2 regions of the Micromonospora sp. NPDC005252 genome follow, and region 2 is predicted to be linked to the other one. Evidence: riboswitches for the same ligand, from Rfam matches in the RefSeq annotation. Region 2 holds a riboswitch; the other holds the start of a gene.
What was found. Region 2 has a riboswitch for cyclic di-AMP ahead of ACFYPH_RS26935 (hypothetical protein). Riboswitches for the same ligand answer to the same signal wherever they lie in the genome.
Positions count from the first base shown of each region.

Region 1: linked by a shared signal. The riboswitch ahead of ACFYPH_RS08940 (coiled-coil domain-containing protein) and the one ahead of ACFYPH_RS26935 (hypothetical protein) in region 2 are both predicted to bind cyclic di-AMP.

Region 1 is NZ_JBIAKN010000002.1:681,415-685,575, forward strand. It holds gene ACFYPH_RS08930 (AAA family ATPase) at 1-209, shown strand, start outside; gene ACFYPH_RS08935 (cation diffusion facilitator family transporter) at 316-1,233, shown strand; cyclic di-AMP (ydaO/yuaA leader) riboswitch at 1,375-1,506, shown strand; gene ACFYPH_RS08940 (coiled-coil domain-containing protein) at 1,512-2,579, shown strand; gene ACFYPH_RS08945 (hypothetical protein) at 2,702-3,262, shown strand; gene ACFYPH_RS08950 (SRPBCC family protein) at 3,380-3,832, opposite strand; gene ACFYPH_RS08955 (PfkB family carbohydrate kinase) at 4,004-4,161, shown strand, end outside.
Region 2 is NZ_JBIAKN010000013.1:46,521-50,681, reverse strand. It holds gene ACFYPH_RS26945 (heavy metal translocating P-type ATPase) at 1-98, opposite strand, end outside; gene ACFYPH_RS26940 (YibE/F family protein) at 411-1,775, shown strand; cyclic di-AMP (ydaO/yuaA leader) riboswitch at 1,942-2,072, shown strand; gene ACFYPH_RS26935 (hypothetical protein) at 2,077-3,096, shown strand; gene ACFYPH_RS26930 (carbonic anhydrase) at 3,185-3,913, opposite strand.

The DNA.
Region 1 (4,161 bases), on a different contig from region 2:
GCGACGAGGTCGCCGGTTGGCTCGGCTCACTCGGCGCGGCGCGGCTGCAGGTGGTGACCAGCCTGGAGGCGAAGGGCATGGAGTACGACGGGGTGGTGCTGGTCGCCCCGAGCGAGATCCGGGCCGATCCGGGCTCCGGCGTACGAACGCTCTACGTGGCGCTCTCCCGGGCCACCCAGCGGCTCACCACCATCGACCCGACCGGCTGACCTGCGGGTTGCCGTGTCGAAGGGTGGGCCGGTCCGTACACTTGCATACATAGCGATGTGAGCATACATTTGACCGGGTCCCGGGTGGCGACGGAGGGTGGATTTCGTGGGAGCAGGTCATGACCACCACCACGGGTCGGTCACCAACGCCGCCCACCAGCACCGGGGCCGACTCTGGGCCGCGTTCGGGCTGCTCGCGACCCTGATGGTGGTCGAGGGTGTGGCCGCCTTCCACACCGGCTCGCTCGCCCTGCTCTCCGACGCCGGGCACATGTTCACCGACGTGCTGGGCATCGGGATGGCGCTCGCCGCGATCACCGCCACCCGGCGGGCCACCGGCGACCCGCAGCGCACCTTCGGGCTCTACCGCCTCGAGGTGCTCGCCGCCCTGGCCAACGCCGTCCTGCTCTCCGGCGTGGCGGTCTACGTGGTGATCGAGGCGATCGGCCGGTTCGGCGACCCGCATGAGGTGCTGACCGGCCCGATGCTCGCGGTGGCCGTCCTCGGCCTGCTCGCGAACGTGATCGCGTTCGCGCTGCTGCGCGCCGGCGCCCGGGAGAGCATCAACCTCCAGGGCGCCTACCTGGAGGTGCTCGGCGACCTGCTCGGCTCGCTCGGCGTGATCGGCGCGGCGCTGCTCATCGCGGTCACCGAGTGGTGGTGGGCCGACCCGTTGGTCGCGGTCGCCATCGGCGTGTTCATCCTGCCGCGCACCTGGCGGCTGGGGCGCGCGGCCGTCCGCATCCTGGTGCAGGCCGCCCCGGAACACCTCCAGGTCACCGCCGTGCACGACCGACTGGCCGCGGTGCCCGGCGTGGTGGAGGTACACGACCTGCACGTCTGGACGCTCACCTCGGGCATGGAGGTGGCCTCCGCACACCTGATCATGGCGCCCGGCGGGGAGGTCGGCACGGTGCTCACCGCGGCGCGTACCGCCCTGCGGGAGGACTTCCGCATCGAGCACGCCACGCTGCAGATCGAGCCCGGGTCCGCCACGGGCGCCTGCGGTTCGATCGAGTGGTGAGCACCTATCTGACGAAAAGACCGTTTTGCGGTCATCTTCGGTGGCGGCGTAGACACCTTCCGTCACATCGACTGCACACGTCCCACCTGCCCCGGTAGGCTCGTCCCCGGCCACCACCCGGCGGCGCCCTCCCGGCGCCGGTGGCGGCCGCCGCCTAATCACCCGAGAGGGCGAACCGGGGAACCACGTTCCTGGGGTGCATCCGCGTCAGCGGTAGGGATCTTCCGTCCCGAACCCGTCAGCTAACCCGGTCGGCGGCTGACGGAAGGACATGCGTAGTGGCACCAGCACGACCACCCGCCGCCCGACTCGCGGCACTGATCGTCATGATGGTCACCCTCGGCGTCGCCCTACCGGTGGGCGCCGCCACCGCCGCTCCCCCCGGCGGCCTGCGGGCCGCCGCGGCGCCCGACGGCGACGAGGAGGGCGGCACCCCCGCGCTGCGGGCCCAACTGGAGGCCGCCAGCAAGGGCTACCTGGACGCGAAGCGCGCCCTGGACACCTCCGTCCAGCGCCAGCAGCAACTCGCGGCCAAGCTGAAGACCACCGAGGCCGAGATGACCGTGCGCAACGGCAAGGTCGGCGAGATCGCCGGCGTGGCGTACCGCACCGGCCGGCTCAGCACCGTCTCGGCGTTGCTCAACACCAACACCCCCGAGGGCTTCATGGACCGTGCGGCCGCGCTGGACGTGGTGGCCGCCAACGAGGACCGGGTGCTGCGCGACCTGCACGCCACCCGGGACGAGGCCAACCGCACCCGCACCGCCCTGGACGGCGAGATCCGCGAGCAGCGCAAGCAGGTCGAGGTGATGGCCAAGCGCAAGGAACAGGCCGAACGGGCCCTGGCGGTCGCCACCAGCAAGCCGCGCACCACCGCTGCCGACACCAGTTCCAACCGGGGCACCTCCACCGCCAACGCCCAGCCCGCGCCGCGCAACTCCGACGGCTCCTGGCCGTCCGAGTCGTGCAGCGTCAACGACCCCACCCCGGCCAGCGGCTGCATCACCCCCCGCACCCTGCACGCCCTCAACCAGGCGAAGGCCGCCGGCTTCACCCGGTACGTCTCCTGTCACCGCTCGGGCGGCTCCGGCGAACACCCGAAGGGCCGGGCCTGCGACTTCGCCGCCCAGAAGGGCGGCTTCGGCGGGGACGCCACCGGCGGCGACAAGACGTACGGCAACAACCTGGCCGCGTACTTCATCCGCAACTCCGACCGGCTCGCCGTGCTCTACGTGATCTGGTACAGGCAGATCTGGCTGCCCAGCAGCGGGTGGAAGTCGTACAGCGGGGGGAACGGCGACCCCTCCAGCGAACACACCAACCACGTACACCTGTCGGTGTACTGACCCCACCGGTGGCCGGCGCACCGTCGAGCGGGTGCGCCGGCCCCGGGTACGTCAGCGGACGTACCCCGGACGCCGCCGGTGATCGGACGACCCGGCCGGGCCGGGCCGGCAGCATGTCGGGTATGCCGCGAATCCCACCCGCCACCCGCAAGGCGCTGCTCACCCTGCACCTCATCACCTCGCTCGGTTGGCTCGGGGCCGACCTGGTGCTGCTCACCCTCGGCATCGCGGCACAGCGCGGCGCCGACCCGGCCGTGGTCTATCCGGTCGCCGGGCTCGTCGGCACGGTGCTGTTCGCGCCGCTGAGCGTGCTCGTCTGGCTCGTCGGCGTCGCCAGCGCGCTGCTCACCCCCTGGGGCCTGGTGCGCCACCGGTGGGTGCTGGTCAAGCTCGTGATCACCACGGTGATGGTCGGGCTGGTGCTGTTCCTGCTCACCCCGAACCTGCGGCACGCGAGCGCGCTGGGCGCCGCCCTCCCCGCCCGGGATCGCGCCGACCTGGTGATCGCGCCCGCGGTGTCGACCAGCCTCATGATCATCGCGACCGTGCTCTCCACGTACAAGCCCTGGGGCCGCCGACCCGCCCGACCCACCGGCGCACGCCATACCTCCGCCGCCGCGAGCCCGGCACGCAACGCGCCACAAGATCGCGCAACAACACGGAAGTCAACAGTGTTGCGTTAGGGCTCCGGCCGGCCAACCCGTGCTGGATGGCCCGGCGATCATGGAGTTGTGGTGCCTGCCTTGGCGTTGTATGGGCGTTTTGTGGCCCACCACAACTCCATGATCGGCGAGGCACGATCATGACTCGGGGCGGTCGAGGGCCGCACCGAGGCGGGTGGCCAGGGCGAGGTGGGCGGCGCGGGCCTGTTGAAAGGCGTACCGGAACAGGGGCGTCGGCGCGCGCAGGGTGATGTCGACGTCGATCCGGACCAGGCCGTCCGGCTCGGCGCGCAACCGGGTGTGGTTGCGGACGGTGGTGGCCGGCCACTGGCGGGCCACCGTGACGATCTCGTCAGGTTCGCTGATCAGCACGTCCGCCTGGTAGGTGGTGCGGAAGCGCAACGGCCCCACCGCCAGCCTGTCGTTGATCGTGTAGCTGGCTCGGGCGCCCGGACGGGGCGGCACCCGGCGGACCCGGACGATCAGGGGGTGCAGTTCGCCCTGGCGGGTCAGGTCGCTCAACAACGCCGCCGCCTCGGCGAGTGAGCAGCGGGCCTGGACGGTGTAGCTGAAGCTGTCGCTGCTGAGCACACAGTCTCCCGAGGTCGCTGGTCGCACGATCGTCCCGTACGCGGCTCAGGCTGGCAACGCCCGGACGGACACCGTCCGTTGTCCCGGTATTCGCGCAGCATTCCCATTACGGTCGGCTGATGGGAAATCACCGGTTGTGACGGAGGGTGGACACATGTTCGGTGACGACCGGTGAGCGGGCACGTGATGGTCTTCGCGCCCACCCCGCAACTGACGGTGACCGTGGATCAGCCGAACGACCAGCCCGAACTGCACCTGCACCCCGGCGGCCAGGGCGTCTGGCAGGCCCGCATGGTGCTGTCGCTCGGGGTCGACGTGGTGCTCTGCGC
Region 2 (4,161 bases):
GCGTGCCTCTCCGGGCCGGCGTGCTGATCGTGGCCGGCCGGCGTCGCGTGCTGGCTCTGGTCGGCGGCCTGCTCAGGGGCGGGCTCGGACGCGGGCATGACTCCAACATGCCGCTCCGGGCGACGCCGCGCGGGCGGTTCGACCATCCGACACTCCGCCACGACCTGCGACACCCGGTCCGGCTGGCTAGCATTTCCGGCGATGGCCTACCGGACCCCACCGCCCAGTCGGGCACCGGCGCCGCCACGGCGCGGCGCCTCCGCCGACCGGCCGGTCCGACGGCTCACCCTGTGTGATCACCGGGTCGCCAGCCGGCAATCCGATGCGCCCGGCACCGCGTTCGACCGGCGGAGGTGAACCGACCGGCCCGTCGGCACGTACCCCGCACCGGATCGTTGGGAGTTCTCGCATTGGGTTCCGACCACAGCCGTACCGCTCCGCCCGTCCCACCCCGGGTCCGGCGGATCCTCGTCGCGACGGTGGTGCCACTCTTCGTGGCCACCGTCGTCGCCGCCGTGGTGCTCTGGCCACGGGACGGGGCGCCGCAGACCGGCGGCGGCACGGACGCGCCGCGCCACCACGGCACGGTCACCCGGGTGGTGACCGAACCCTGCCCACCGTCGGCCAACCCGGCGGGCACGCCGGCCATCGGGCCGTGCGGGACCGTGGACGTACGGATCGAGGACGGGCCGAGCGCCGGCCAGCAGGTGCAGACGCCCGTCCCCGCCGGGCCCGGCGCTCCGCGGATCGAGGTCGGCGACGACGTCGTCCTGGTCGAGCTGACCGACCCGACCGATCCCGCCACCAGCAGCTGGAACATCGCCGAGCATCAGCGCGGAAAGCCGCTGGTATGGCTCGCGGTGGTCTTCGCCGCCGCGATCGTCGCGTTCGGCCGGTGGCGGGGCCTGGCCGCGCTGGCAGGGCTGGCCGCCAGCTTCGCCATCCTGCTCACCTTCGTGTTGCCGGGCATCAGCGCCGGCCGGTCACCGCTGCTGGTGGCGGTGGTCGGCGCAGCCCTGATCATGTTCGTGGTGCTCTACCTGACACACGGGGTGACCGCGCAGACCTCGGTCGCGGTGCTCGGCACCCTGGGCAGCCTGGTGCTCACCGGCGTGCTCGCGACCATCGCCACCGCCGCCACCCACCTGACCGGCTTCGGCAGCGAGGACGCCACCACGCTGTCGATGTTCCAGGCCGATGTCGATCTGCGTGGCCTGCTGCTCGCCGGGATCATCATCGGCTCACTCGGGGTGCTCGACGACGTGACCGTCACCCAGGCCGCCACCGTCACCGAGCTGGCGAACGCCAACCCCGGCCTGAGCCGGCTGCAGCTCTACCGGGCGGCCACCCGGGTCGGCCGGGCGCACATCGCCTCCACGGTCAACACCATCGTCCTGGCGTACGCGGGCGCCTCACTTCCGCTGCTGCTTCTGCTCACCGCCGACACCCGCCCCCTCGGGCAGATCCTGACCAGCGAGTTCCTCGCCCAGGAGATCGTCCGCAGCGCGGTCGCCACGCTCGGCCTGATCGCCGCCGTACCCCTCACCACCGGGCTCGCCGCCGTGGTGACCGCGGCCGGGTCGACGCCGGCGCAGGACGCGGCCGCCGACGTCCTGACGCCGCGCCCCCGTCCGGACCGGACGGAGGCGTTGGCCGCCCTCAGCTCCCCGCCAGCGGGTCGGTCCGACGGGCCCGACCCGGAGCGGAGCGCACCCCCATCCACCGCCACCACCGGGTGGCCAGAGCCGAACAGGAGCACGGATACGGCATGGTGACACTCCTCAGCGTGACCGGATCGGGCCTACGCCCTGAGAACCGCGTCACTGGTCACTCAACGCCATGGCGAAATGACGCTTTTAGTCGGCATCAGGACGTAGCTCAGGCGGTGGACTCTCGGGTAACCTCGCTGCCGGTCACCGACGAAGGCGCGCAGCGGCGCCTGCGGTGCCACCGCCCAATCGCCAACCGGCGAGCCGGGGACCCAGGTACGTGGGGTGAATCCGCGACAGCGGTAGGGGCCACTTCCGCCCCGAACCCGTCAGCTAACCCGGTCGGCGGTCGACGGAAGGGAACATTGTGACGGCACCCCTACGCCGCTGGTTGACACCCGTGGTGGCCGTGCTCGCTGCGCTGACCGTGTTCGCCGGGCCCCTCCCGGCCCACGCCGCCCCGACGACCCCCACACCGTCCGGGCACGAAGAGGAAGACGAACCCAAGCTCCTCAACGACGTCATCGAGCAGACCAACCGGGACTACGTGGCGGCCAAGTCCAAGCTGGACAAGTCCAAGAAGCGGCAGCTTGAGCTGGCGTTGCAGGTCGAGCGGGCGAAGGCCGACCTGGAGGCGCTGGCCCCGCAGGTCGGGCAGATCGCCGCCCAGTCGTACCGGACCGGGCGGATCGGCGCGATCGCGATGCTGCTGGAGAGCGACGCCCCGGACTCGTTCGTCCGACGGGCCGCGGCGCTCGACGAGATGAACATGGTCAACGAGAAGAAGCTCGCCGAGGTCAACACGGTCAAGACCCGCGCCGAGCAGGCCAAGCTGGCCCTCGACGCGGAGGTCCGCGAGCAGCAGAAGCAGACCGCCCTGATGGCGAAGGACAAGCGCGACGCGGACAAGGCGCTCGCGCTGGTCGGCGGTCAGGGTTTCACCGGCGGTCTGGTCGACGCCGTCTCGCCGGTCGCCCGGATCGGCCCGGGTCGCACCGCCGACGGCGACTGGAAGGCCGAGTCATGCAGCGAGGACGACCCCACCACCTCCGGTTGTGTCACGCCGCGCACCCTGCACGCGTACAAGGAGGTCAAGCGGGCCGGGTTCAACCGGTTCGTCGGCTGCCACCGCAACGGTGGCCCGTTCGAGCACCCGAAGGGCCGCGCCTGTGACTGGTCGTTGCAGAAGAGCGGCTTCAGCCCGTGGCACAACAACGACACCCGCATGTACGGCAACAACGTCGCCGCGTTCCTCATCCGCAACGCCGACCGCCTCGGCATCTACTACGTGATCTGGAACCGGCAGATCTGGTTCCCGGCGACCGGCTGGAAGTCGTACAGCGGACCGTCGAACCACACCGACCACGTGCACATGTCGCTGCTCTGACCCGGTGCCAAGAAGTCGAGGGCCGTCCCGCATCAGGCGGGGCGGCCCTCGTCGCGTCAGGCGGCGGAAGTTGCCGGGGCGGTCCGCGTCAGGCGGCGGCGGAAGCTGCCGGGTCGTCCGAGGCGCCGGGCGCGTCGAACGTCGCGGCACCCGCCGGTGCGGGGGTAACCGCGCGCACCACACCGGCGGCGAGCCGGTACGACATGCCCACCACCGCACACCGCCCCTGTGCCACCTCGTCGGCCAGCACGGGCGACTGCCCGAGCAGCGTCTCGACGGTCTGCGCGATGTGGATGTCGACGATGCCGTCGACGTCGTCCACGCCCTCGGCGGTGGCACGTCGCAGGCTGGGCAGCACCGCGTCGACCACCGCGGGCAGGTGTCCCGGCGGCGCGACGCCGGTGGCGGCCGCCTCACGGGCGGCCTGCACCGCACCGCACGAGTCGTGGCCGAGGACCACCACCAGTGGAGTGCCGAGCACCGTCACCGCGTACTCCACGCTGCCCAGCACCTCCGGGCCCGCGGTGTGTCCGGCCGTACGGACCACGAAGAGGTCGCCCAGCCCCCGGTCGAAGATGATCTCAGCCGCCAGGCGGGAGTCGGAGCAGCCCACGATCACCGCGAACGGGTGCTGCCCGTCGGCCACGGCGGCCCGGTGCCCGGCGTCCTGGTTGGGGTGGCGCGGCGCCCCGCTGACGAAGCGCCGGTTGCCCGCGGCCAGCTCGGCGTACGCTCGGGCCGGCTCGGTCGGCGTCGGCGCTCGATCGGCAGCCCGCTGCGGGCCCGGCTGCCCGCCAGGCGTACCGGAACGGCTCATCCCCGCACCTCGTCTCCACGCGTTTGACCTGCTCAAGAGGCTTTTCAGTCGGGCCGGCGGTGGGCGCTGGCTCGGGCTCCACGGTCACACGCACCGCAAGATGCGTCAAGATATGCGTGATTTAGATTTCATACGTTGACCCCCGAACCGGCCCTCCGGCCGTTGGGACCGGGCCCGTCCGTCGGCACCTGGCCCGACCCTCCGGCGGGCACGGAGGTGGGGCGGACAACCGGAGAGGCGGCTCCACC